2 regions of the Streptomyces monticola genome follow, and region 1 is predicted to be linked to the other one. Evidence: riboswitches for the same ligand, from Rfam matches in the RefSeq annotation. Region 1 holds a riboswitch; the other holds the start of a gene.
What was found. A riboswitch is a leader RNA that binds a small molecule or an ion and turns the genes downstream of it on or off. The one in region 1 is predicted to bind cyclic di-AMP.

Region 1 (4,006 bases):
TGCGGATCACCGACTGGTGCAAGCGGCGCTGGACCCGTGACCAGTGCCTGGTGGCGGGGCTCGGCCTGATGGGGGTCGCGTTTCTCGCTCCCGCTGCCTTCGGCGGCGGTGCGGTGGCGCTCCTCGTGTGCGCGGCCGTGCTCGCGGCGGGGACCGCGGTCCTCTACCCGTTCGAGATGGACACGGTGGTGGCCCTCGCGGGGGACCGCTGGGTGGCCACGCACTACGGCCTCTACAACACGGTGTGCGGTATCGGCATCACCGCGGGGAACCTGGGCACGGGCGCACTGCTCGACCTGTCACGGCGCACCGGCAACCCGGCACTGACCTGGCTGATCCTCGCGGCCCTGGGCGGGGCCTGCGCGCTGGCGGTGGGGTCGCTCGCCCGTGGCGGGTGGCTGGCAAATCCAGCCCGTCCGGCGCTTGAGGACGAGCCCGCAGGGCGATCTGCGGTGCCGGGGGCGACGGTGCGGGATGTGATCCGCGAGCCTGGTCCGGGCGCTCGCACGCACCCGCCGGGTAACTCATACGGCCGCTGAGGACTCGCTCCCCGCCCCGGGTGCGTCAACCCTGGGTGGGGAGCGGCACAGGTCCGCCACCGCGGTGCGGATGTGGCAGGAGATACCGGTGGGGCAGCCAGGAGGCAGTGCGGGCGAGGACCCGGACGAGCACGGAAAGCGGAAGGCACCCCACCTCACGCACGCGCACTCCTTCGTACGCGCCCTGCCGGTGCTGCTCGTCGTGGTCGGCCTGATCTCCGCGCTGCTCACGCCGCCCCGCTTCACCGCCGCGCCGCTGTTCTCGGCGGCGCCGCTGATCGCCGCTCCGTTCTTCGGGCTCGCCGCCACCCTGCTGACCGGAATCGCCGCCTCGCTCTCCGTCCTCGGCCTCCAGCTGCACTACGGCACCCTCGGCCGCCCTCAGGAGGCCACGGAACTGGTCAATGTGATCACCGTGGCCGCCCTGGCCGTCCTCATCAATGTCGTCGTACGCCACCGGGGCGAGAAGCTGGCCTCCGCGCGGGAGATCTCCGAGGCCGCCCAGCGGGCCGTGCTGCCCGAGCCCGATGGCCGGATCGGGGGCTTCGAGGTGGCCGCGCGGTACGAGGCCGCGCAGGCGGACGCGTTCATCGGCGGTGACCTGTACGCGGTGCAGGACACCCCGCACGGCGTCCGGCTGATCGTCGGCGACGTACGCGGCAAGGGGCTCGGCGCGGTCGAGGCGGTCGCGGTCGTGATCGGTGCCTTCCGCGAGGCCGCCGAGCAGGAGGCCACCCTGGAGGCGGTGGCACAGCGCCTGGAACGGGCCCTCGCGCGTGAGGGCACCCGGCGCGACGGCCTCGACGCCTTCGAGGGCTTCACGACCGCGGTGCTCGCGGAGCTGCCGCACGAGCAGGAGGCCGTACGCCTCATCAACCGCGGCCACCCGGAGCCGCTGATGCTCTACGCGGACGGGGTGCTGCGGGTGCTGCGCCCCGCCCAGGCGGCGCTGCCGCTCGGCATGGGCGACCTGGGGACCTGGCCGGACCACGCGGAGGAGGCGGGTTTTCCGTGCGGGGCCACGCTGCTCTTCTACACGGACGGCCTGTCCGAGGCGCGTGACGAGCAGGGCGCGTTCTACAACCCGGCAGCGCGCCTCAGGGGCCGGATGTTCGCCGAGCCCGACGCTCTGCTCACCACTGTGGCCGATGAGGTACGAGCGCACACCGGGGGCAGTGGGACGACCGATGACATGGCGCTGCTCGCGGTACGGCGGCCCGCACCCTCACCCTCAGTGAGGGAAGAGCAGCCCTCCGCATAACAACTGACGAACCGTCAGCAAAAGGGAGGCCAAAGAATCGCGGTAAGCGCGGGTCAACTCGCCCGGTTCCGCCCCCTCGTGTCCTATTAAGCCCTGGCCATAGCCATGAACGATCAGCCGGAACAGCTTGGAATCCGGTACCGCTGTCTATTAACGTTCGATAACGCAGCGCGGTCGTCCCAGCCGTCACAAGAGTCGGCTCCGTGCGCACACGCTTAATCCCGCAAGGGAGCCGGGGAACCACCAACTTGGGGTGAATCGGACACCTTCGCCGGGACTGTCCACTGCGGAGTCCGCAGAGATGGTCACGGCACCGAGGCGCCCGTAGGAAACCTTCCTGTTCCGAACCCGTCAGCTAACCCGGTAGGCGAGAAGGAAGGAAAGGAGTGCGCCCCCGTGGCGACCCCGTCTGGCCGAAGCAGGACCGCCGAATCCTCGTATGTTCCGGACGCCGACCATGAGTTCGGCTACGACGAGGAGCCCTGGGAAGAGTGGAACCCCACCGAGGAGTCCATTCGCCCCGTACGTGGCAGGCACCGCGTCGGCAAGCAGCGCGGCGGTTTCGCGCGTAGCTCCACGGTCCTCGGCGTCGGCGTCATCGCCGCCGTCGGAGCGGGCGGCATCGCGACCGCCAAGGACCGTCCTCCGGTACCGATATCCCTGCCCGACCTCTCGGGTGTCACCGACTCGCTGCCCGAGGCCGAGTCGCTGCCGGGCGTCGGTTCGCTGATATCCGACGACTCCGGGTCTTCGGACTCCGGTGACGACTCCGGGTTCTCGGGGGTCACCCAGGCCACCGCCGCATCCGCCGCCACTCCGGTCGCCGAGATCGGGGGCGAGCCGCAGGCCCAGTCGGCCGACGCCGGCGAGGCCCTGCGCACCCGCATCATGCAGCAGGCCGAGTCCAAGCAGGACGAAGCGGCCGCCGCCGAGCAGGCCGCCGCGGCCGACGCCGCCGCCAAGGCCGCCGCCGAGAAGGCCGCGGCGCAGCAGAGCGAGGCCGAGCGCAAGGCCGCCGAGGCCAAGCGCAAGGCGGAGGAAGAGGCCCGCCGCAAGGCGGAGGCCGAGCGCCTCGCCAAGCTGGCCAGGAGCTTTGTGCTCCCGCTCTCCTCGTACACGATCTCCACCACCTACGGCCAGGCCGGCTCCATGTGGGCCTCCGGCTACCACACGGGCCTGGACTTCGCCGCTCCGACCGGTACGCCGATCAAGGCGACGCACACCGGCACCATCAAGGAAGCGGGCTGGTCCGGCAGTTACGGCTACCGCACCGTCCTCGAACTCGAGGACGGCACGGAGATCGCGTACAACCACCAGTCATCGATGAACGTCAGCGTGGGCCAGAAGGTCACCACCGGCGATGTCATCGGCCGTGTCGGCTCCACCGGCAACTCCACAGGGCCGCACCTCCACCTGGAGGTCAAGTCCGGCGGCGAGCTGGTCGACCCGGCGGCATGGCTGCAGAGCAAGGGCCTCAACCCCTGACATCACCTGGATTCCGGCAGTCCTGGCGGCCTACCCCCCGACGTCAGGGCTGTCGGTCCAAGGCATGCCATCGGTGAGGTGAGGCATGTCTTCAACGGCGCCGTCCTGCGGGGTCCTGTCCGGGCCCCTGCGGGTTCCTGTCCGGAATATCCCCGCAGGCGGCGGTTGTTGATCACCGTATGACTTCTCTGCGCACCCTTGGCTCCTCCGACCTCGAGGTCTTCCCGCTGGCACTCGGCGGCAATGTCTTCGGCTGGACCGCCGACCAGGAGCATTCCTTCGCCGTGCTCGACGCCTACACCGAGGCCGGCGGCAACTTCATCGACACCGCCGACGCCTACTCCGCGTGGGTGCCCGGCAATCAGGGCGGCGAGTCCGAGACCCTGATCGGCAAGTGGCTTGCCGCCCGCGGCAACCGCTCCGATGTCGTCATCGCCACCAAGGTCGGCGCCCACCCCGAGCTCCGCGGTCTCGCTCCCGCCACCATCAAGGCCGGAGTCGAGGCGTCCCTGCGCCGGCTCGGCACCGACTACATCGACCTTTACTACACGCACTACGACGACCCGTCGGTGCCGGTCGAGGAGATCGTGTCCACGCTCGACGAACTGGTCCGCGCGGGCACCGTCCGGGCCGTCGCCGCCTCCAACATCTCGCCCGAGCGGCTGCGCGAGTCCCTGGAGTTCGCCGAGCGCGAGGGCCTGGCCCGCTATGCGGCGCTGCA
Region 2 (4,006 bases), on a different contig from region 1:
GTCGCCAACCGCTGACCGCCCGACTCGGACCGCCCCGACTCGGACCGCGACGACTGAGACCGTCACGGCTCTCCAGCGCTTTTGCCTCTGGGGCAAGAAAGTTGCCCCAGAGGTAAGGGTCTGGCTGAATCAGCGGTATGAGTCCTGCCGACCCCGGGGGTGCGTCCGACGCGGTGGCCGTGGTCGCGCCCCGGCTGCGCGAACTGCGCCGCCGTGCCTCGCTCACGCTGGAGGCCGCCGCCCGTGACGCCGGGCTCTCGCCCGCCCACCTCTCGCGCCTGGAGACCGGGCAGCGCCAGCCGTCCCTGCCCGTACTGCTCGCTCTCGCCCGTATCTACGGTACGACCGTCTCCGAACTCCTCGGTGAGGCCGTCGCCGACCGGGACGCGGTGATCAGGGGCGACGCGATGGAGCCGTCCGAGGCGGGCGGCTGGACCTACCGGCAGGCGGGTGCGCCGGGCCGGGGGATGCAGGCCCTGCGGGTGAAGGTGCCGTACGGCGCGCAGGGCGACATCGTGCGGGTGCATCCCGGCGAGGAGTGGCTGCATGTCCTCAAGGGACGGCTGCGGCTGCATCTGGCCGCTGCCGTCCATGTCCTCGCGCCCGGTGACAGCGCGCACTTCGACTCGCTCACCCCGCACCGGATCGCCGCCGCGGACCGCCACGGGGTGGAGCTGCTCTTCGTTCATACGCTGCTGCAGAGTCCGGCCACCGCGCTGTGCCTCGGCGGCGGCACAAGCCCGGGAGACCCGCGATGACCGAGCCCGAACCGATGACCGAGCCCGAACCGCAGCAGCCCGCCCGCCGTTCCATGGAGGAGAAGTTCCCCCGTGGACTGTGGGTCCGCCTGATCGTGTACGTGGCCGTCGGCCATCTCTTCGCGGCCTTCGTCTATCTGCTGTTCACGCTGGGCGCGCAGAACCAGTAGCGGGCGGGACCCGGAATCCGCTCCCGCCCGGCCGGCCGGGAGCGGTCTCAGTCGAGCAGGTTGTCCCGCAGGCGCTGGCGCACCTCGGGGGTGACCTTCAGGCCCTCGGTGACATACCGCTCGACACTGCCCCAGGTCTCCTCGATGGCGTCGAAGGCGGCGGCCAGATACTCGGCGCGGGCGTCGAAGAGCGGGCTGAGCAGCTCCATGACCTCGGGCGACATGGCATCGGCCGAGGTGCTCGAACGGTGCACCTTGTAGCGGCGGTGCGAGGCGTTGGACTCGAGGTAGTCGGCCTCGATCGCGGACCGCTCGACGCCGACCGCGAGCAGGGTGACCGCTATCGACAGCCCCGCACGGTCTTTGCCGGCCGCGCAGTGCATCAGGGCCGGCACGCTGTCGTCGGCGAGGGCGTGCAGGACGCGGCTGTGCTCGGAGGTGCGCTGCGTGATGATGGCGCGGTACGACTCCACCATCCGGTTCGCGGCCCGGCCGTCGGACAGCAGTGAGCGCAGCTGCTCCAGATCGCCGTCGCGGACCATCTTCCAGAACTCGGCGCCGTCGGCCGGGTCGGTCAGCGGCAGATTCACATTGAGCACGCCGGGCAGCTCGACGTCGGGGCCCTCGAGCTTCTGGTCCGCGGCATTGCGGAAGTCGAAGATGGTGTGCAGGCCGAGGGTGGTGAGGAAGGCGGCGTCGGCCGCGGTGGCGTGCGCGAGGTGACCGCTGCGGAAGAGCCGGCCCGCCCGCACCCGCCTGCCGTCCACGGTCGGAAGCCCGCCCACGTCGCGGAAGTTGCGCACTCCTGCGAGCTCGGGCTCTGTCGACGGGACCTGCTGCGTCACGGGGGCTCCTCCCATTCGGACGCCGACGCGACTCGTCGGCGGGCGCGGCTTCGACGATACGACATGCATTCCCGGGGCAATCAATCGTTCTGCCTGCTGGAATTGCCTGCGGGGGACGTCTCTGCTACGGACTGATGCACGGTCAGTCAAGGCAGCCAAGGCGACTTGTCCTCAATGACCGATTCAGGGCTGATTCAGGACGTTCGTGGTAACTGGCCCTGGACTAAAGGCCTCTGGCGCCTTCCTTGGTGAGCGGGATCATAGTCGTGACGGTGCGTGGTGATCCGCCGGAGCATTTTCCGAGGGTAAGGGAACGGTAAAGATCAATTCTGTACGGAGTGTGACGGGAATTCCGGGAATGGATCATCACCGTGCAATAGCCCGGGAATTGAATGCTTGTCGATTCGCTTCGCGCTCGATTACGGTCGCCGACGTCCGGGCGGACGCCCAATCCTGCCGCCGCTCGGATTTCCGCACACCCACCCGTGTACGGCAGGAGCGGGGGACCCACGGTAAGACGCCGGATCCGGTCCACCGGAGCGGCTTGGGGTGAAGTCGCGTGAAAACGCGGCCGGGCATCTCCAGTCCGAACCCGACAGCTCACCTCGCAGGCGCCGGAGAGGAATCCGTCATGCCCGCGAAGGGTAAGCACCGCCGTCCCAAGACCCAGCGGCTCAGCCGTGGTTTCGCCGCCGCGGGCACCGGAGGAGCCGCGCTCGCGCTGCCGCTTCTCGGTGCCACCGGCGCCCACGCCGCCGCCCCCGCAGCGGCCGGCGTTCCCGCGTCGGCGGGTATTCCGCAGTCCGCCAAGGCGGCCGTTCCCGGTGCCGCCGTTTCGAAGGCCGCCGAGAAGGCCGACGCCGAGACCTATTCCGTGGTGCCGGGCGACTCGCTTTCCAAGATCGCTGACGAACTGAATGTCGACGGCGGCTGGAAGCAGCTCTACAAGGACAACCGGAAGGCCGTGGGCGGTGACCCCGCGCACATCCTTCCCGGAATGAAGCTGACGGTCGGCGCCGCAGCCGCCAAGGCTGAGGCCAAGCCCGACAGCGAGCCGAAGAAGGCCGAATCCGGCGACGCGTCCCCGTCGAAGTCCGCGCAGTCCGACGGCGACGGCGGCGCCGCCGAGGCCGAGCCCGCGGCCGCCGCGAACGGCTTCACCGCCCCGGTCGAGGGTGCGATCTCCACCTCGTACCGCACCGCCGGCGGCATGTGGTCCAGCGGCTATCACACCGGCACCGACTTCTCGGTCCCGTCCGGCACGGCGATCAAGTCCGTCGGCGAAGGCACCGTCGTCTCCGCCGGCTGGGGCGGCTCGTACGGCAACGAGGTCGTCATCCGGCACGCCGACGGGCACTACTCGCAGTACGCCCACATGACGTCCCTCAATGTGTCCACCGGCCAGACGGTCAGCGGCGGCCAGCAGATCGGCCTGTCCGGTTCGACGGGTAACTCGACCGGACCGCATCTGCACTTCGAGATTCGGACCGGTCCCGGTTACGGCTCCGACGTGGACCCGATGGCGTATCTGCGCTCGCACGGCGTTTCCCTCTGACCCGTACGACCTCTCTCGCCCGTTCGTCCGGCGCGAGTGACGGTGATGTGGCGACGGCCGGAATTCCTGCGGGAGTTCCGGCCGTCGCCATGTGCGCGACCGGCGGGCGCCCAGCGGGGGGGGGCAGGGTCGGTCGGCCAAGCCGGAGTAATACGGGCAGTCCGGCCTATTCCTACTTGATCGACTCTTTACCGGTGTCATATCTCACCAGCCGTCAACCCCCACCTACGGTGGCGTAGGTCACTTAGGGAGGTGAAAGATATGCCGACGTGGCAGACGATTCGACACCCCTCATCCGCAGCGGCGGTTCCGACCTCGGTTCCTACGCGGCCGTCGGCGACAGCTTCACCGAAGGCGTCGGAGACCCTGGCCCCGACAGCACCTTCGTAGGCTGGGCCGACCGCCTCGCCGTGCTGCTCTCCGACCGGCACCCCGAGCACACCTTCGCGTACACGAACCTCGCCGTACGCGGAAAGCTCCTCGACCAGATCGTGGCCGACCAGGTGCCGCGCGCCAAGGAACTCGCGCCCGACCTGGTGAGCTTCTGCGCCGGCGGCAACGACATCATCCGGCCGGGCAGCGACCCCGACGACGTGGCCGAGCGCTTCGAGCGGGCCGTCGCCGACCTCAAGCAGTCCGTCGGCACCGTCATGGTGACCACCGGCTTCGACACCCGGG

Region 2: another riboswitch for cyclic di-AMP. It lies ahead of ACFQVC_RS05180 (M23 family metallopeptidase); the one in region 1 lies ahead of ACFQVC_RS38995 (M23 family metallopeptidase).

The regions. Positions count from the first base shown of each region.
Region 1 covers NZ_JBHTCF010000029.1:59,209-63,214, forward strand. The annotation lists gene ACFQVC_RS38985 (MDR family MFS transporter) at 1-539, shown strand, start outside; gene ACFQVC_RS38990 (PP2C family protein-serine/threonine phosphatase) at 628-1,800, shown strand; cyclic di-AMP (ydaO/yuaA leader) riboswitch at 2,003-2,185, shown strand; gene ACFQVC_RS38995 (M23 family metallopeptidase) at 2,197-3,285, shown strand; gene ACFQVC_RS39000 (aldo/keto reductase) at 3,465-4,006, shown strand, end outside.
Region 2 covers NZ_JBHTCF010000001.1:1,253,104-1,257,109, forward strand. The annotation lists gene ACFQVC_RS05160 (aspartate aminotransferase family protein) at 1-15, shown strand, start outside; gene ACFQVC_RS05165 (helix-turn-helix domain-containing protein) at 138-758, shown strand; gene ACFQVC_RS05170 (DUF6126 family protein) at 755-928, shown strand; gene ACFQVC_RS05175 (tyrosine-protein phosphatase) at 976-1,773, opposite strand; cyclic di-AMP (ydaO/yuaA leader) riboswitch at 2,240-2,400, shown strand; gene ACFQVC_RS05180 (M23 family metallopeptidase) at 2,405-3,328, shown strand; gene ACFQVC_RS05185 (SGNH/GDSL hydrolase family protein) at 3,598-4,006, shown strand, end outside.